2 regions of the Kocuria sp. HMSC066H03 genome follow, and region 1 is predicted to be linked to the other one. Evidence: predicted binding sites of a transcription regulator. Region 1 holds the regulator's gene; the other holds the start of a gene.
The links. The regulator LexA, encoded in region 1, represses DNA repair genes until DNA is damaged. The targets are predictions, from matches to a motif close to TCGAACANNTGTTCGA.
Positions count from the first base shown of each region.

Region 2: a site for LexA is predicted at 2,487-2,502, ahead of ruvA (Holliday junction branch migration protein RuvA). Genes of this name have one in related genera too.

Region 1 is NZ_KV807503.1:335,998-345,606, reverse strand. Features, by position in the region: gene priA (bifunctional 1-(5-phosphoribosyl)-5-((5-phosphoribosylamino)methylideneamino)imidazole-4-carboxamide isomerase/phosphoribosylanthranilate isomerase PriA) at 1-29, opposite strand, end outside; gene HMPREF2833_RS12480 (hypothetical protein) at 271-432, opposite strand; gene hisH (imidazole glycerol phosphate synthase subunit HisH) at 429-1,130, opposite strand; gene hisB (imidazoleglycerol-phosphate dehydratase HisB) at 1,142-1,759, opposite strand; gene HMPREF2833_RS01460 (histidinol-phosphate transaminase) at 1,938-3,041, opposite strand; gene HMPREF2833_RS01455 (LysM peptidoglycan-binding domain-containing protein) at 3,087-3,524, opposite strand; gene lexA (transcriptional repressor LexA) at 3,804-4,562, shown strand; gene HMPREF2833_RS01445 (ATP-dependent DNA helicase) at 4,584-6,641, opposite strand; gene hflX (GTPase HflX) at 6,638-8,299, opposite strand; gene HMPREF2833_RS01435 (class I SAM-dependent methyltransferase) at 8,385-9,002, shown strand; gene dapF (diaminopimelate epimerase) at 9,094-9,609, opposite strand, start outside.
Region 2 is NZ_KV807509.1:80,969-90,577, reverse strand. Features, by position in the region: gene yajC (preprotein translocase subunit YajC) at 1-516, opposite strand, end outside; gene ruvB (Holliday junction branch migration DNA helicase RuvB) at 628-1,728, opposite strand; gene ruvA (Holliday junction branch migration protein RuvA) at 1,731-2,372, opposite strand; gene ruvC (crossover junction endodeoxyribonuclease RuvC) at 2,668-3,348, opposite strand; gene HMPREF2833_RS09280 (YebC/PmpR family DNA-binding transcriptional regulator) at 3,353-4,114, opposite strand; gene HMPREF2833_RS09275 (type 1 glutamine amidotransferase) at 4,507-5,238, opposite strand; gene HMPREF2833_RS09270 (Mur ligase family protein) at 5,248-6,561, opposite strand; gene HMPREF2833_RS09265 (HIT family protein) at 6,641-7,216, opposite strand; gene thrS (threonine--tRNA ligase) at 7,213-9,345, opposite strand; gene HMPREF2833_RS09255 (DUF2382 domain-containing protein) at 9,600-9,609, opposite strand, start outside.

The DNA.
Region 1 (9,609 bases):
TCGAGCCGACGGTCGGTGTTCTCTGTCATGGGTCTCCTCACGTGGGCGCCGGACGGCGCGCCGTCGAATGGTGTCCGCGCCGTGGGGCGCGGGGTGGCCGGTTCGGGAGCCTGCCCCGGTCCTTCCGCCGATCCGGGTCTCGGATGCGGCGCCGAGGCGGCGAGCAGGATCAGGTCCGGGGCGACGCCCGGTGTGGCGAGCCGGGTCAGGTCCTGGGCGGGGCTGCGCACCGCGTCACCGGCAGCACGCCCGCCGTGCCGAAAAACGTGCTCACACGCTCGTGAACCACGAGTACGCGCCGTATCCGATCAGCGCGGCGGCGACCAGGGCGAGCAGCACGATCGACCACACGGGTTTGCGCTGCTGGGCGAACGATATGGCGCCACCGACGAAGAAGGCGCCGGCGACGAGGACGAGGACCGAGGCGGTCATGAGGCATGCTCCGTTGCGGGGTCGGAAAGACGGTCGTCCAGCCGGCCCGTGCGAGGCAGCGTGGCCAGCCAGTTGCGCAGCAGGGCGATCCCCGCGTGCGAGGACTTCTCGGGATGGAACTGCGTGGCACTCAGCGGTCCGTTCTCCACCGCGGCCACGAACGGCGTGCCGTGCTCGGACCAGGTCACGGCGGGAGGAGCCATGACCTCGATGCTCTGGTCGAACGCCCAGTCCTGCACACCGTAGGAGTGCACGAAGTAGAAGCGCTCGTTCTCGAGGCCCCGGAAGAGCACCGATTCCTCGGGCGGGCGCACCGTGTTCCAGCCCATGTGGGGCACCACGGGCGCGGCCAGTCGCTCCACGGTTCCGGGCCACTGCGCGAGGCCCGCGGTCTCGCGGCCGTGCTCCACGCCGCGGTCGAACATCACCTGCAGACCCACGCAGATCCCCAGCACGGGGCGGCCGCCACTCACGCGCCGGTCGATGAGCCGGGGGGCGTCCACCGACCGCAGCCCCTCCATCACCGCTTCGAACGCACCCACGCCCGGCACCACGAGCCCGTCCGCGTCCAGGACGTCGCGCGGGTCCGCGCTGAGTCGCACGCGCGCGCCCGCGGCCTCCAGCGCGCGGACCGCCGAGCGCACGTTCCCCGCGCCGTAGTCCAGCACGACGACGCTCGGCGCGTCCTGCGCGTCCATCACCTCGGCGCTCACAGGGCGCCCTTGGTGGACGGGATGGTGCCGGCCATCCGCGGATCCAGCTCCACGGCCTCGCGCAGTGCACGGGCCAGCGCTTTGAACTGCGCCTCCACGATGTGGTGGGGGTCCCTCCCGCGCACCACGTCCATGTGCAGGCACAGCTGCGCGTGGTGGGCCAGGGACTCCAGCACGTGACGGGTCATGGACCCCGTGAAGTGGCCACCGATCAGGTGGTACTGCTGTCCCTCGGGCTCTCCGGTGTGCACCACGTAGGGGCGGCCGGAGACGTCCACCACCGCCGAGGCGAGGGCCTCGTCCAGGGGAACAGTGGCCTGCCCGAACCTGCGGATCCCGCGCTTGTCCCCGAGCGCCTCCCGCAATGCCTCGCCCAGCACGATGGCCGTGTCCTCGACCGTGTGGTGGACGTCGATGTGGGTGTCCCCGTGCGCCGTGACGTCCAGGTCGATGAGCGAGTGCCTCGACAGGGCGGTGAGCATGTGGTCGTAGAACGGCACGCTCGTGTCGATGCGGGAGGTGCCCGTGCCGTCCAGGTCCAGGCTCACCCGCACCGTGGACTCGCTCGTGACGCGTTCCACCGTGGCGGTGCGCTGCTTCTCGGTCGCACTCATGTCTGGCACTGACTCCTCGTGGTTCGATCCGCCCGCGCGCGGCCGGTCCGGCAATGGCGGGACGCGTGGTGCGCGCGGGTCGTTCCAGTCTAGGCGGGACCGCAGTTGCTCCGCGCCCTGGCCGACGCGCCGCCCGCAGCCAGCCCCCGGCCTCCGGCGACCGTGGGTCCGTCGTGACTCAGCGCGCGGACAGGTACCCCGTCACGGCGTCCAGGAACGCGGACGTCTCGGTCTCCGTGCCGGCGGTGACCCGCAGGTGCCCGGGAATCCCCACGTCCCGCACGAGCACCCCGTCGTCCAGGAGGGCCTGCCACATCGCGTGCGCGTCTCCGCCGCAGTCGAAGAACACGAAGTTCGAGTCCGACGCCGACGGTGCGAGCCCCAGACGGGTGAGTTCCCGCACGATCCGGTCACGCTGGGTCTTGATGCCCTCCACGGTGGCCAGCAGCGCACCGTGGTGCTCGAGTGCCGCCAGCGCGGTGGCCTGGGTGACGGAGGACAGGTGGTAGGGCAACCGGACGAGCCGCATGGCATCCGCGATCTCCGGCGCCGCCGCGAAGTAGCCGAGGCGGGCTCCAGCCAGGGCGAAGGCCTTGCTCATGGTCCGGGACACGATGAGCCGGGGGCGGTCCTCGAGCAGGGTCAGCGCGGACGGTGTTCCCCCGCGGGCGAACTCGGCGTAGGCCTCGTCCACCACCACGACCGTGCGGTGCGCCTCTCCGGCGCGGCACACGGCATCGACCACGTCGAGCTCGAGAGCGGTCCCCGTGGGATTGTTGGGCGAGCACAGGAACACCACGCTGGGCGCGTGCTCGGCCACCTGCCGGGCCGCGGCGTCCGCCGTGAGGGAGAAGTCGGCGTCCCGCTCCCCCGCGATGAACCGTGTGCCCGTTCCCAGTGCGAGCAACGGATACATGGAGTACGTGGGAACGAAGCTGAGGAGAGAACGCCCCGGTCCCCCGAAGGCCTGGAGGATCTGCTGCAGCACCTCGTTGGAGCCGTTGCCCGCCCAGATGTTCCGCTCGTCGAGGCCGTGCCCCAGGTAGGAGGCCAGGGCCTTCCGCAGGGCGGTGAAGTCCCGGTCCGGGTACCTGTTCAGCGCCCCGGCCACGAGGTTCACACGATCCGTGATCGCGTCCACGACGGCGTCGGGAACGGGGTGGGTGTTCTCGTTGGTGTTCAGCGCGACCTCCACCTGCAGCTGCGGAGCCCCGTACGGGGACATCCCCTGCAGGTCGTCACGCATCGGGAGGGAGGCCAGAGGATCTGCGGCGGAATTCACCGGTTCATCCTATCGGGCCCGCAGGGGCCGCAGAGTCAGCAGGGCCTACCGGGCCGGAACTTCGAGGACCTGGCCGGCCGAGAGCTGGGACGAGCTGAGGCCGTTGAGCTCCGCGATGTCGTCCATGACCTCCCGCGGGTCGCGGTCGGGGTCGGCGGCCACCGCGATCTCCCACAGACTCTGCCGGGCCTGCACCGTGACGCTCTGGGTCACGGGCTCACCCACGGGGTCCGTGGAGGCGTTGACGGTGGGCGGCAGCAGGAACACCGCGGCCACCACGAGCAGCGCTGCGGCTCCGGTGACCACGGGCAGTCCGATCAGCAGCAGTCTGCCGCGGCGGGTCAAGCGCATGATCCCCGGTCCGAGATCGTGCCCTGCCCCGCCGGCGGCGTCCTGCTGACGGGCGACACCGGCTTGGATGCTGGACTGGCCACGTACTCCGGTGGCCCGGCGAACGGGCCTCGGCATGATGAGAGCGGTCATGGCAACCTCCTGGTGTTCCGGTCGATGCCGCCCACCGGGCGGCGGTGTTCGAACCGCGGTAGCGGGTAGAACACATCTTCGAATGTCTGGTGACAGTTCTAGCACGGATGTACGAACGGTGTCGAGGTCCGTTTCGAACACATATTTGAATGCGCAGGTCACCCGGGTTAAGCTGGCCCCACACATGTGACAGTCGACCCCACGTCTCCGACACGCATAAGCGGTCCGCGGCCCGGCCCCCGGGCACGCCCTGTGCGGCACGGCGAAAGGACCCCGCTCGTGAGCACCACTTCCCCCGCTCAGCAGACACCTGGCCGACCCGTTCGAACACTCTCGGACCGTCAGGCGAGGATCCTGGGCGCCGTGCAGCGCTCGATCGCCACGCGGGGGTACCCTCCGTCCATGCGGGAGATCGGGGACATCGTGGGGCTCGCGTCCCTGTCGAGCGTCACGCACCAGCTCGGTCAGCTGGAGAAGTGGGGGTACCTCCGCCGTGACCCCCGACGCCCCCGGGCCATGGAGGTGCTGCGACCGCTCAGCCAGCAGGAGCTGGACCACCACCTGGGCAAGGAGGATCCCCAGGAGGGTGAAGCCTCCGGCGGTGCCACGGTCTCGCCCCTCACGCCCACCCTGGGCTCGGTGCCCGCCGCGGACGAGGACGACACCATGGTGCCCGTGCCCCTGGTGGGCCGCATTGCCGCGGGCGGCCCCATCACCGCCGAGCAGTCCGTCGAGGAGGTCTACTCGCTGCCACGGCAGTTCGTGGGCCACGGCCGGCTGTTCATGCTCAAGGTCGCCGGGGACTCGATGATCGACGCCGCCATCTGCGACGGCGACTGGGTGGTCGTGCGCCAGCAGAACTCCGCGGAGAACGGGGACGTCGTGGCTGCCCTGCTGGACGACGAGGCCACGGTGAAGACCTTCCGGCAGCGCGACGGCCACACCTGGCTCCTGCCGCAGAACACCCGCTACGAACCCATACTCGGCGACCACGCCACCGTGATGGGCAAGGTCGTCTCCGTCCTGCGCTCTCTGTAGCGGCGGCGCGGGGCCCTCACCTCACTGCCGGCCCAGCCGCTGCAGCGCCCCCAGCACGGTGGACTTGTCCGTGGTGGGCCACAGCGGGGGCAGCGACCGGGCGAGGAAGGACCCGTAGCGGGCCGTCGCAAGGCGGGAGTCCAGAACCGCCACCACACCCTTGTCCCCGCTCGCACGGATCAGCCGTCCCGCGCCCTGGGCGAGCCGAACAGCCGCGTGCGAGGCGGACACCGTCATGAAGCCGTTGCCCCCGGCGCGCTCGGCGGCACGGGTGCGGGCGGTGCCCAGTGGATCATCCGGGCGGGGGAACGGGATCCGGTCGATCACCACCAGCCGGCAGGACTGCCCGGGGACGTCCACCCCCTGCCACAGGCTCATGGTGCCGAACAGGCTGGCCGCGGGGTCGTCCGTGAACGCCTTGACGAGAGAGGGCAGCGAGGCGTCCCCCTGGCACAGGATGGGCAGCTCGGTCCGCTCCCGCAACGCCTCTGCGGCGTCCTCCGCCGCGCGTCGTGAGGAGAACAGGCCGAGCGCCCCGCCTCCGGAGGCCTCGAGCAGCTCGAGCAGCTCGCCCAGTTGCTCCTCCGAGACTCCCCTCCCGGGCTTGGCCAGGTGCTTGGCCACGTAGAGGATCCCCTGGCGGCGGTAGTCGAAGGGGCTTCCCACGTCCACGCCCCGCCAGGGGGGCGCCCCCGGGCCCTGCAGGCCGAGGGACCCGGCGACCGACGAGAAGGACGACCCCACGGCCAGTGTCGCGGAGGTGAGCACCACCGTGCGGCCGTCGAAGAGGCCCTCGCGCAGGGGCCCCGCCACGCTCAGGGGCGCAATGCTGAGCGTGGCAGGCTCTCCCGCCGAGGTGCCCACGTACCCCTCCGTGGGGCTCCACCGGCCCACACGCGAAACCCACAGGACGTCGTGCGCGGTGTCCGCCCCGAGCATGCGCTCGGAGGTGTCCAGCAGCTCCGAGAGCCGCGAACGCGCGGCGTGCCGTCCGGCGTCCTCTCCCTTGGAATCGCCCTTGGTGTCGCTGAGTCCCGTGCGGGCGGCGTCCTGGATCCCCCGCACCGCGTAGACCTGCTCCTCGGTGAATCCCCGGGGCAGCAGACCCGAGTCCTCGTCGTCGAACGCCTTGTCGAAGGCCTGCGCGGCGCGTTCCAGCGCGTCGCTGGAGGCCGCCGTGTGCTTGCGGACGGCGGTGCTCGCCGCGCGCACGGCCGCCGCGGACAACGACGCCGTGACCGCGCCGGTGACCCGGTCGCGCAGCTCGTGCGCCTCGTCCACGATGACGACGTCGTGCTCCGGGAGCACCGCGAGGCCCTCGAAGGCGTTGATCGCGAGGAGGGCGTGGTTGGTGATGACGATGTCCGCCTCACCCGCCTGAGCGCGGGCACGTTCCGCGAAGCACTCCTCCACGAGCGGGCACTTGCGCCCCAGGCACTCCTTGGCCGTCACGGAGACCTGGCGCCACGCGGCGTCCGAGACCCCCGGCTGGATGTCGTCCCGGTCCCCGCTCTCGGTGGTCTCGACCCACTCGCGCAGGCGGAGAACCTGCTGCGCCAGCCCTCCGAGAGGGCGGTCCGTTCCCACGCCGCCGGACGGTGCGACCGGAGCGCTGAACAGAGCGGCGTCGTCGTCCTCCGGGTACCCGCCCTCCACCTTGTGCAGGCACGCGTAGTTGGAGCGTCCCTTGAGCAGGGCCACGTCCGGGCGGTCGTCGAGCTCGTCCTCCAGTGCGTCGAGCAGGCGGGGGACGTCGCGGCCGGTGATCTGCGACTGCAGGGCCAGGGTGGCCGTGGCCACCACCACCGGCTTGTCCGAGGTCCTGGCGTGGACCAGCGCGGGAACCAGGTAGGCGAGCGACTTGCCCGTGCCCGTGCCCGCCTGCACCAGCAGGTGGCGGTGGGTCTGCAGGGCCTCGGCCACCTTGGCCGCCATGAAGCGCTGACCGTCCCGCCGCTGCCCCCCGAGGGCGGTGACGGCGGCGTCGAGCAGCTCGAGGGCGTCCGCGCCACCGGGGAGGGACTCCGGGCGGACCTCCGAAACGTCCTTGCCGGTCTCGTCGATGAACGGTGCGCTCATGCGCCCTGCGAGTCCTGCGCCTGCTCCCGCCCCTGGGCCTCGTCCCCGGCAGGGGTGTGGGGGGCACTGAGGTAGCGCTCGAGGTCGTCCACCAGGTCTTCGCGCACCCGCACGTGCAGACGTGTGCCCTCGGGGGTGTGCTCGGTGCTGAGGATCTCCGCGTCCTGAGCGTGGAGCCGTGACACCACTTCCCCGTGGGTGTACGGGACCAGGAGGTCCAGCTCGTGGTCGGGCCGTGGGATGGCGCCGGAGATCAGCCGCTGCAGCTCCTCGATGCCCTCTCCCGTGCGTGCCGAGACCGCCACGGAGGGGCTCTCGTGGTTGCGCAGCCGGGCGAGCACCACGGGATCCGCGATGTCCGCCTTGTTGAGGGCCACGATCTCGGGGATGTCGTTGGCCCCCACGTCCGTGAGAACGTCCCGCACGGCCTTGAGCTGACCCTCCGGATCCGGGTGGGAGGCGTCGACCACGTGGACGATGACGTCCGCGTCCGCGACCTCCTCGAGCGTGGAGCGGAACGCCTCGACCAGCTGCGTGGGAAGGGACCGCACGAAGCCCACGGTGTCCGCCAGGGTGTAGCCGATGCCGTCCGGGGTCTGCGCCTTGCGCACCGTGGGGTCCAGGGTGGCGAACAGGGCGTTCTCCACGAGCACACCGGCGTCCGTGAGCCGGTTCAGCAGGGAGGACTTCCCGGCGTTGGTGTAGCCCGCGATCGCCACGGAGGGCACCGAGTTGCGCTTGCGGTTCAACCGCTTGGTCTCCCGGGCGGGCTTCATGGCCGCGATCTCCCGGCGCAGCTTGGCCATCCGCTGGCGAATGCGACGGCGGTCCAGCTCGATCTTGGTCTCACCCGGTCCGCGGCTGCCGATGCCCTCGCCCGACGCCGCCCGGCCGCCGGCCTGGCGGGACAGGGACTCGCCCCAGCCGCGCAGCCGCGGGAGCATGTACTCCAGCTGCGCGAGCTCCACCTGGGCCTTGCCTTCCTTGGACTTCGCGTGCTGCGCGAAGATGTCCAGGATCAGGCCGGTGCGGTCGATGACCTTGACCTTGACCACGTCCTCGAGCGCGCGCCGCTGGGAGGGGGCGAGCTCGGCGTCCACGATGACCGTGTCCGCACCGGTGGCGGCCACCACGTCCTTGAGCTCGAGGGCCTTGCCGGAGCCCAGGTACGTGCCCGGATCCGGGTTCACGCGCCGCTGCAGCATGCCGTCCATGACCTCGGAGCCCGCGGTCTCGGCGAGCGCGGCGAGTTCCCGCAGGGAGTTCTCCGCGTCCGCGAGTGTGCCGCTGGAGTACAGACCGGCGAGCACCACTCGCTCCAGGCGCAGCTGCCGGTACTCGACCTCGGTGACGTCCTCGAGCTCGGTGGACAGTCCGGCCACGCGCCGCAGCGCGTGGCGCTCGGCGAGGTCCTGCTGGTCCCCGTCGGAGGGGACGTAGGTGTCCTCCTCGTCCACGAGCTCCCGGGCCCGTCCGAGACGCTCGTGGCCCGCGCGGGGCGCGGCGGCGTCGTCGTCCTGAGTGGCGGTGGGCTCGTTGCGGGACCGGGCGCGCGCCAGGACGCGCGAGACCACGTCCTCGAGTTCCGAGGCGGACAGTTCGCCGGAACGCTCGGAGGGTTCCGAGGCGTGGTTCCGGGGCGGAAGAGAGTCAGTCATGGTTCCTTGATCTGTGCTGGTGACGGGTTGGCCCAGTCTAGCGCCGGGCGGCGACACGACTCCGTGGGCACTACCATGTGGAGCCATGGCCGCCGAACACCCCGTCCCCCACTACTTCGTCTCCGATCCGTCGCTGCCGGAGAAGCGGCGCCGTATCGGCGTGGAGCTGCGAGGTCGGCACGTGGACGTGGTGACCGCCGCTGGCGTGTTCTCCCCCGGGGACCTGGACAAGGGGACAGCGGCGCTGCTGCGCACCGTGCCGGATCCGCAGGGCACAGACCTGCTGGACATCGGCTGCGGGTGGGGTCCGATCACGATCGCACTGGCCCAGGCGGCGCCCGAGGCGCGCGTCACGGCCGTGGACGTCAACCAGCGCAGCCTCCAGCTCACCGCTGAGAACGCCCGGTCCCTGGGCCTGACCGGCGTGGAGACCGCTCTGCCGCAGGACGTTCCGGAAGGTCGCACGTTCGACACCATCTGGTCCAACCCCCCGATCCGGGTGGGCAAGGACGCCCTGCACGAGATCCTGACCACGTGGTTGCCCCGCCTCAACCCCGGCGGCACGGCGTGGCTGGTGGCCCAGAAGAACCTGGGCGGGGACTCGCTGCAGCGCTGGCTCGCGCAGACCCTGACCGCGGACTTCCGCGTGGAGCGTGCGGCCACGGACAAGGGCTTCCGCATCATCGCCGTCCACCGGGACTGAGGGCCTCCACGGCCCCGCCTCGCACGACGCCCACACCGCACGACGCCGCCCGCCCGCCTCCGCGCGACCGGCGCGTGACGTCCCGGACCCGCTACACGAGCTCCGCAGTGGCGACCACACGGACCGGCCCCGCGAGCACCACGTGCTCGGTGCCGTCCGGGGCGGCCACGAACGTGACCGAGAGAACCCCGCCGGGAACCTGCACGAACCACCGGTCCGGGGACTCGGGCCCGCCCCAGAAACGGGCTGCGGCCGCAGCCGCGCACGCTCCGGTGCCGCAGGAGAGCGTCTCCCCCACGCCGCGCTCGTGCACGCGCATCTCGAGCCGGCCCACCTCGGTGTCGTCGTGGTCGAGCGGGACCACGAACTCCACGTTGGTGCCGTTCGAGGGCACCGGGTCCACCACGGGCGCGGCGTGCAGGTCCAGGGCGTCGAGCTTCTCCCCCTCGGACAGCACGACCACCGTGTGCGGGTTGCCCATGTCGATGGACACGCCCGGTCGCGGGACGGTGAGACCGTGGGCGGTGACCACGCAGTCCGAACCCCGCTCGCGGGCCTCCTCGCCGTGGCTGAAGCTCCAGGGCCCCATGTCCACGGCGTACCCGGC
Region 2 (9,609 bases), on a different contig from region 1:
CTCGGCGCGGTCCACGCCGTCAACCGTGGGAGCGGAGCCGCCCGTGACGTCACCGTGGGAGGAGGTGCCGCGGGTCGGGTCGTCGTGCATCGGGGCGTCGTGCTCGGCCGCGGTGCCGTGGGTGGAAACGGCGTCCTGCTCGGCGTGTGCGGCGGTGGAGCCGTCGGCGGGGAGCTGGGCGGCGTGGTGCTCTGCGGCGTCCGTCTCCGGGGTCTCGTCCACCACGGTGGTGACGGTCTGCGAGTGGACGGTGACGAGCTGCCCCGGGGCAATCTCCAGGACGGCCTTGTTGTTCTCGCGGTCCATCTCGTGCAGCGTGCCGAACAGTCCGAAGCTCGTCATCACCTGTGTGCCGGGGCCCATGCTGGCCTGCTTGGTCTTCATCTCGGCCTGGGCCTTCTTCTGCCGCCGCATGGGCAGCCACAGCAGCAGCACCATGGCCAGGAGCATGACGGGAAGGAACCAGGCACTCCCGCCGCCGGTGGCTGCCTGCTGGGTCTCTGCGAGGATGGTCACGGAGAATCCGATCTGTCGAGGGATGAGGGACTCGGGTGCACGGACCCCGGGACACACCGGTGCCGACCGGGCCCACACACCAATTCCTCCCAGCTTAGGGGATGGATCTGGTCACCCGCTGGATGCATCTCCCGGTGACGGGTCTGCGGCGAGCGCGGACCTCAGAGAGGGATCCTTGAACGCGGCGTGCTCGGGAACCTCCAGGTCCAGGTGCTCCCACGCCGCGGCCATGGCGATCCTGCCCCGGGGCGTGCGGCCGAGCAGGCCCTCACGGACCAGGAAGGGTTCGGCGACCGTCTCCACGGTCTCGGTCTCCTCCCCCACCGCAATGGCCAGGGTGGACAGGCCCACCGGGCCGCCGTTGAACTTGCCCACCAGCGCTGAGAGCACGTTGCGGTCCAGCCGGTCCAGCCCGCGGGCGTCCACCTCGTACATGTCCAGGGCGGCCCCGGCCGCGCGGGCGTCGATGCGCTCCACACCGTGCACGAGTGCCCAGTCCCGCACGCGGCGCAGCAGCCGGTTGGCGATGCGGGGGGTGCCGCGCGAGCGCGAAGCCACTTCCGTGAAGGCCTCGGAGGTCATGGTGAGGTCCAGCAGACCCGCGGAGCGGCGCAGCACGAGCTCGAGCTCCGGGACCGAGTAGAACTCCAGGTGCCCGGTGAAACCGAAGCGGTCCCGCAGCGGCCCGGGCAGCAGGCCGGCACGCGTGGTGGCGCCCACGAGGGTGAACGGTGGCAGGTCCAGGGGAATGGAGGTGGCTCCGGCGCCCTTGCCCACCACGATGTCCACGCGGAAGTCCTCCATGGCCATGTAGAGCATCTCCTCCGCCGGGCGGGACATCCGGTGGATCTCGTCCAGGAAGAGCACCTCCCCGTGGGTCAGGGAGGAGAGGATGGCCGCGAGGTCCCCCGCGTGCTGGATGGCGGGGCCCGAGGAGATCCGCAGCGGGACCTCCAGCTCCTCCGCGATGATCATGGCCAGGGTGGTCTTGCCCAGACCCGGCGGCCCGGAGAGCAGCACGTGGTCCGCGGTGCGCCCGCGCAGCTTGGACGCCTCGAGCACCAGCGAGAGCTGCGCGCGCACGCGCTTCTGCCCCACGAAGTCGTCCAGCGTGCCCGGCCGCAGCGACGCCTCCAGCTGCTGGTCGTCGTAGTCCCCCTCGGCGCCCACGAGGCGCTGCCGCCCCGCAGCTCCGCGCTCCTCCACGGCCATGCTCAGCGCCTCCCGGTGGGCGCGTGCGTGGTGCCCTTGGACGTGCCGAGCCACGACAGCACGGCGCGCAGGATCTCGGCCACGTTGCCGGAGTCACCGAGCTCGGGCTGGGTCTGCAGGGCGTCCTCGATGCCGCGGACGGCGTCCTTCTCGTTCCACCCCAGGCCCGTGAGGGCATCGACCACCTGGTCCCGCCACACCGGCATCTGCGGCTGGGCGGCCTGCTGGGCGGGAGGCTCGGGGAGCACGAGCTTGTCCGCGAGCTCCAGCACGATCCGCCGCGCGGACTTCGGCCCGATGCCCGGCACGGCCGTGAACGCCTTGTCGTCCCCGGCCGCGATGGCCCGGCGGGCATCGTCGGGCCCGAGCACGGAGACGGCCGCGAGGGCGGTGCGCGGCCCCACGCCGGAGACTCCCAGCATGACCGAGAAGATCTCCTTCTCGTCCGCCTGGGCGAAGCCGAACAGCAGCGGCGCCTCGTCCTTGCGGGCGATGTACGCGGTGTGCAGCCGCGTGGTGGCTCCCACCCGCAGTCCGGACAGGGTGTGCGGGCTCGCGTGGACCTCGATGCCGAAGCCCGAGACCTCCACCACGGCCAGGGTGGCGCCCACGAAGGCCACCTCACCGGTCACCGAGGCAATCACGGCTGCTCCCCTCTTCCGGCCGGGGCCGGGCTCGTGCGCCCACCGGTTCCGGGGGGCTGGGTGGTGCGGGGGCGGCTGCCCCGGCGCTCGGGCGCGGCCGGTGCCGCGTCGGATTCGAACACGTGTGCGAACGGTTCTGGGCCACTGTACCAACGGGGGCGCCGCAGCGGGGGGACGGTGCAACGGGGCGTGGACCACCGCCACCCGTGGGACACCGGGGCGGGCGAGAACGGTGCAGCCGGCGGCGGTCCCGCTCGACCGCGGACAGGCCCTCGGAGCCTTCCACAGGCCCCTCTCAGCCGCGTCTGCCCCGTGCGGGGCTGCCGCCGCGGGCCCCCGGAGCGCGCGAGGCCGACTCCGCCCGGCGCCACGCCTGCTGGGCCGGTGTCAGCGCGGTGGTACCGGTGGTGCCGGTGGACCGTGACGGACGGGACCCGGAGTGGGTGGAGGTGGCCGCCACCGCGTTCATCCCTGCCACCCCGCCGCGCCAGCCGTGGCACACGGCCAGCGCGAGCGCATCCGCGGCGTCGGCCGGGCGGGGCGGGGCGTCCAGTTTCAGGATGCGCACGACCATCCGGTTCACGGACTCCTTGTCCGCGGAGCCGTCCCCGGTGACCGCGGCCTTGACCTCGGAGGGGGTGTGCCACGCGACCGGGATGCCGCGCCGGGCCGCCGCCGCGATGACCACGCCGGTGGCCTGGGCGGTGCCCACGACCGTGGGCGCGTTGTTCTGCGCGAACACGCGCTCCACCGCCACCACGTCCGGGCGGAAGCGCTCCATGAGCTCGTCCGCGGCCTCCATGACGGTCAGCACGCGGTGCTCGAGCGCCTCGTGGGCGCGCGAGCCGCTCACCTGCACGTGCACGAACGTGCCCGTGCGCTGGGCGGACATGTCCACCACGGCGAAGCCGCACCGGGTGAGTCCGGGGTCCACCGCGAGCACGCGCTGGGAGCCTGCCGCCTGCGGACGGGCCACGGGCCTACTCGTCGTCCTCGAGCTGGGCCATCACGTCCGCGGGGATGTTCGCGTTGGAGTAGACGTTCTGCACGTCGTCCAGCTCCTCGACCGCGTCCGCGAGCTTGAGGAACTTGCGTGCCCCGTCCGCGTCCAGGTCCACCTTCATGGTGGCGCGGAACTGGGGGTCGTCGTTGTTGTACTCCAGACCGGCCTCGTCCAGCGCCGCGCGGATCGCGGGCAGGTCCGTGGCCTCGCTGACCACCTCGAACACGTCCGACTCGTCCAGGACCTCGTCCGCGCCGGCGTCGAGCACGGCCATCAGGACGTCGTCCTCGGTGAGGCCGTCCGTCTTGGCCACCTCCACCACGCCCTTGCGCTCGAAGAGGTACGCCACCGAGCCGGAGTCCGCCATGGTGCCGCCGTGACGGGTCACGGCCACGCGCACCTCGGAGGCCGCGCGATTCTTGTTGTCCGTCAGGCACTCGATGTACAGCGCGGTGCCCTGCGGGCCGCGGGCCTCGTAGAGGATCTCGGTGTAGTCGATCGTCTCGCCGGTCAGGCCCGCTCCGCGCTTGATCGCGCGGTCGATGTTGTCGTTCGGCACGGAGTTCTTCTTGGCCTTGGACACCGCGAGCTCGAGCGCCGGGTTGCCGGAGGTGTCCGCGCCGCCCATGCGCGCCGCGACCTCGATGCCCTTGATGTACTTGGCGAACGCCTTGGCCCGCTTGGCGTCGATCGCCGCCTTCTTGTGCTTGGTCGTGGCCCACTTGGAGTGACCTGACATGAATGACCTCCTCGAAAGAGTGCGTCCGGCCGTGCTCGGGCCGGACGCGGTGGTGGATTGACTGCCATGATACCGAGCGCGCCCCGTGCCCTGTCACACCGGGACGCGCCCCCGCACCGTCCAGGGGACTTCGCGGCGCCGCCGGTGCTCGCCGAGCCGCTGGTGCGGGGACACGGTTCGCCGCGGCGACAGACCCGGTCGACGACGCCGCGCGCTCGCCCCGCGAGGGCAGCGCGAGGCTGCCACCGCGCCGCCGGTGGTCGCGGTTCGACGGGCCGCCGCGGCACGCCCAGATGACGACGCCGCCAGCCCGGCCCCCTGCCAACGGCTGGGGCACCCCGGGCGAGCCTCGGCACGCGCGGCTGCGGGCGGCGTCGTCGTCCGCCGGTCCCTCAGCGGGGGCGGGAGGCGGCGACCTCGCGAGCGCGCTCGGCCAGCGTGTCGTCGGGGCCGACCTCCGGCAGGGACTCCCCGCGCAGGGCGAGGGCCTGACCGAGCAGGAAGTCCGCCACGCGCGGGTTCTTGGGAAGCAGGGAGCCGTGCAGGTAGCTGCCGAGCACGTTGTGGGTGCGGGCTCCCTCCGTGCCGTCCTCACCGTTGTTGCCGGCGCCCGAGACGACCGTGGCCAGGGGCTCCTGCCCCGCGCCCAGGTGGGTGAGCCCGGAGTGGTTCTCGTAGCCCACGATCCGGCCCAGCTCCGGGGACTCGGTGACGATGTTGCCGATCAGCCGCTCGGTGCCCGCCACCGTCTCTAGGTCGAAGACCCCGATCCCGGACAGGGTCTCCCCCGCCCCGGTGCGGAAGCTGCGGCCGAAGAGCTGGTAGAGCCCGCAGATCGCGAGCATGGGCACGCCGCGTTCCACGGCCTCGTGCAGCCGCGGCGCCACGGCCGCGAGGTCCTCGGCCACGCGGAACTGCCCCGAGTCCTGGCCACCACCACCCACGAAGAGGTCGGCGTGCTCGGGCCACTGATCACCAGGATCGTAGTCCACGATCTCGGTGTCCAGACCGTAGCGCTCGGCGCGGCGCTTGAGGGTCAGGGTGTTGCCCCAGTCGCCGTAGATGTTCATGTCCCGGGGGTAGAGCTGCACGATGCGCAGCGGCCCGGAGGTGTTCTCAGCCACGGTGTTCTCCTAGATGGCGGCCACGTGCGTCATGCCGCCCAGGATCTTGCGCAGGGACAGCATGGCCGTGTAGGTGCAGAAGATGCGCATGGGGCGGTCCCCGGACTGCGCGATGAACTGCTTCAGCGCATCCTCCAGGTCCGGTTCCACCCCGCCCACGCGCACGAGGTCGTAGTCCAGCCGCAGGGCCATGTCCCACGCGCGCACTCCGGAGACGAGGTCCACCCCGCCCTCCCGGAGGCTGTCGAAGTCCACGTCCCACAGCCAGGAGACGTCCCGGCCGTCCGCGTACTGGTCGTTGATCGCGATCATGGTCGCGTAGTCCTGCGAGGACGCGGACGCCAGGGAGAGCCGGAAGCCCGCGGGGTTCTTCACCAGCAGCAGCTGCAGGGGCTTGCCGTCCACCGTGATGGTCTCGCCGCGCCCGAAGGCGGGCGTCACGTTGCCGAGCTCGGCCACCAGGGCGGGGACGTCGGCGTCGTCCCCCAGCACCTGCAGGCTCACGGCCAGGGCGGCCGCCGCGTTGTACTGGTTGTAGACGCCGTAGAGGTCCACCGTGGCCTCGTGGCTCGTGCCGCGCACGTCCAGCTCCACGCTGCGGGCGTTGACCGCCTCCAGCACGACGTCCGCGTCCGGGCGCCGGGCCGAGGGCACCTCGGAGTCCTGCTCCCCCGGGTCCACCTGGCGCAGGCCCTCGCGCATGTCGTCGTCGGACGGGAACATGGGGCGCAGCGCGTCCGAGAGCCCGAACCAGGACACGGCCGTGCCCTCCGGGAGGTCCCCGGCGAGACCGGCGATCCGCGGGTCCTCGCGGTTGAGCACCACGGTCTCCGTGGTGGCGCGGGCCACCTGGCGCAGCATCCGGCGCGTGGTGTCGATCTCCCCGAAGCGGTCCAGCTGGTCGCGCATCACGTTGAGCAGCAGGCTGATCCGCGGCTGCACCTGCTTCACGAAGTGCACCGCGTGGGCCTCGTCCAGCTCGAGTACCGCGACGTCCGCGGCCAGACGGCCAAACGCGTCCATCTCCGCGAGCAGGGAGGCCGCCACACCGCGCACGAAGTTGGAGCCCGTGCGGTTGGTGAACACGCGCAGGCCCTGGGAGCGCAGCAGCTGCACGGTCATCTTGGTGGTGGTGGTCTTGCCGTTGGTCCCGCTGATCACCACCACGCCGCGGGGCAGCTTGGCGAGCTCCTCGGCCACGAAGCCGGGGTGCAGCTTCTCCATGAACAGGCCGGGGAATGCGGAGCCGCCGCCGCGCAGGCTGGACGCCCAGCGCACCCCCTGGCCGAGGACGCGTACGAGAGGTCGGGACATGGTCTCCATCCTAGTGAGCGGGTGCGGGCACCCGGGTGGTGAACGTGTGCGGGCACCCGCGGTCGCGGACCGGTGGGCCCGCGGGCCGTCAGTCCCCGGGCCAGGCCGCGGCGATGTCCTCGCGCGTGGCCCCCAGGGTCTGGATCAGCGGTTTGGTCTGCGCGATCACGGGCATGAAGTTGGCGTCACCGGTCCACCGGGGCACCACGTGCTGGTGCAGGTGGGCGGCGAGCGACCCGCCCGCGGCGGAGCCCAGGTTGAGCCCCACGTTGAACGCCGCGGGACTCGCGACCTCCCGGATCACGCGCACCGCCGTGCGGGTCAGGGTGTTGAGCTCCCACAGCTCGTCGTCCGTGAGCTCATCCAGGTCCGCCACGTGCCGGTACGGGCACACCAGCACGTGGCCGGGGTTGTACGGGAAGAGGTTGAGCACCACGAAGCAGTGCTCACCGCGGTGCACGATCAGCGAGTCCTCGTCGCAGCGCTGCGGCGCGGTGCAGAACGGGCATCCCGGCGGCTGCTCCACCGAGGTGTCCTCCCCGCGCACGTACGCGAGCCGGTGCGGGGTCCACAGCCGCTGGAAGCTGTCCGGAACCCCCGGGACCTCGAACTCGTCCCGGACCACACCGTCCCCGTCTGGCGCCGCGGCGCCCCGCCCGGTCACGGCTGCTCCGGCGCCCGGGTCTGCTCCGACGACGCCGCCGTGGCCGGCTCCTCGACCACGGTGGCGCCCACCTCGAGCTCCTCGGCCGGGGCCGTCGGATCCTCGTTGGCGCGTGAGGCCACGTGGCGGGCAATGAGCTCCACGGCCTCCGCCCGGCTCACGCCGTTGTGCTGGGAGCCGTCGCGGAAGCGGAACGACACGGTGCCCGCCTCGGCGTCCTCGCCGCCGGCGATGACCACGAACGGGATCTTGTCCTTGGACGCCGTGCGGATCTTCTTGGGGAAGCGGTCGGAGGAGGTGTCCACCTCCACCCGGATCCCGCGCTCGCGCAGGGACTGGGCGAACTCGTCCAGGTAGTCGTTGAACGCCTCGGCCACGGGGATGGCGCGCACCTGCACGGGAGCCAGCCACGCCGGGAACGCGCCCGCGTAGTGCTCCGTGAGCACGCCCATGAAGCGCTCCACGGAGCCGAACAGTGCTCGGTGGATCATCACCGGGCGCTGCCGGGTGCCGTCCGAGGCCTGGTACTCCAGGTCGAAGCGCTCCGGCAGGTTGAAGTCCAGCTGGATGGTGGACATCTGCCACGTGCGCCCGATCGCGTCCCGGGCCTGCACGGAGATCTTGGGCCCGTAGAACGCGGCGCCCGCGGGGTCCGGGACCAGCTCCAGCCCGGAGTCCTCCGCCACCTCCCGCAGCGTGCGGGTGGCCTCCTCCCAGATCTCGTCCGAGCCCACGAACTTGTTCGGGTCCTTGGTGGAGAGCTCCAGGTAGAAGTCCTCCATGCCGTAGTCCTTGAGCAGGGACAGCACGAAGTTCAGCGTGCCGGTCAGCTCGTCCTTCATCTGCTCGCGCGTGCAGTAGATGTGCGCGTCGTCCTGGGTCATGCCGCGCACGCGCGTGAGACCGTGGATCACGCCCGACTTCTCGTAGCGGTACACCGCCCCGAACTCGAAGAGCCGCAGCGGCAGCTCCCGGTAGGACCGTCCGCGGGAGCGGTAGACCAGGTTGTGCATCGGGCAGTTCATGGGCTTGAGGTAGTAGTCCTGGCCCGGTTTGGTCAGCTCACCCGTCTCCGGGTCCCGCTCCTCGTCCACGTGCATCGGGGGGAACATCCCGTCCCGATACCAGTCCAGGTGCCCGGAGACCTCGTACAGGTGGCCCTTGGTGATGTGCGGGGTGTAGACGAACTCGTACCCGGCGCGGGCGTGTCGCTCGCGCGAGTAGTCCTCCATCTCCTTGCGGATGATCCCGCCCTTGGGGTGGAACACGGGCAGCCCGGAGCCCAGCTCGTCCGGGAAGGAGAAGAGGTCCAGCTCCACGCCCAGCTTGCGGTGGTCGCGGCGCTCGGCCTCGGCCAGACGCTCCTTGTATGCCTTCAACTCGTCCTTGGAGGGCCAGGCCGTGCCGTAGATCCGCTGCAGCTGCTGGTTCTCCTGGTTGCCGCGCCAGTACGCCGCGGCGGAGCGCATGAGCGCGTAGCCGTTGCCGATGTGCTTGGTGTCCGGCAGGTGCGGGCCGCGGCACAGGTCGCGCCACACCACGTCCCCGCTCTTGCGGTCCACGTTGTCGTAGACCGTGAGCTCGCCACCGCCCACCTCCACGGACGCACCCTCGGCGGACTCCTCCACGGCACCGGAGCCCGGCCCGCCGGCCAGGTCGATGAGCTCCAGCTTGTAGGGCTCGTCGGCCATCTCCGCGCGCGCCTCGTCCTCCGTGACCGTGCGGCGGCGGAAGATCTGGTTCCTGTTGACGATCTTCAGCATCGACTTCTCGAGCTGCTTGAGATCCTCGGGAGTGAACGGCTCCGCGACGTCGAAGTCGAAGTAGAAGCCGTCCGTGATGTACGGGCCGATCCCCAGCTTGGCGTCCGGACGCAGCTCCTGCACCGCCTGCGCCATCACGTGCGCCGTGGAGTGGCGCAGCACCTCGAGCCCTTCGGGATCACTCACGAGCACCCGTTCCACGACGTCCCCGTCCTGCAGGGGCGTGGACAGGTCCTTGAGGACACCGTTGACGTGCGCCACCACCACGTCCCGCTGCTCGGCGTAGAGCTCGGCGGCCGTGGTGCCCGGCTCCGTGGTGCGGGCCTCGCCGTCCACGGTGAGCTGCAGTGCTGGGGCATCCGTCATGGTGTGTCTCCTCGTCAGTTCTGTGTGTGCCCGCCCGTACCGGGGGCGCGCGTTCCGCGGACGTGCCGTGCACGCCCGTGACCTCCCCGATGCTACCGCCCACCTGCCGCGGACGGCACGGGACGGCGCGCCCTGCGGGCGGATCGTGAGTCCGCTCACGCGCTGGCACCCTGGGCACGACGAAGGGTGTGCCTCGAGCCGGAGCCCGGGGCACACCCTTCAGTGTTCACGCGAGGTCACTCGCGTGGACGGCTTCAGCGGCGG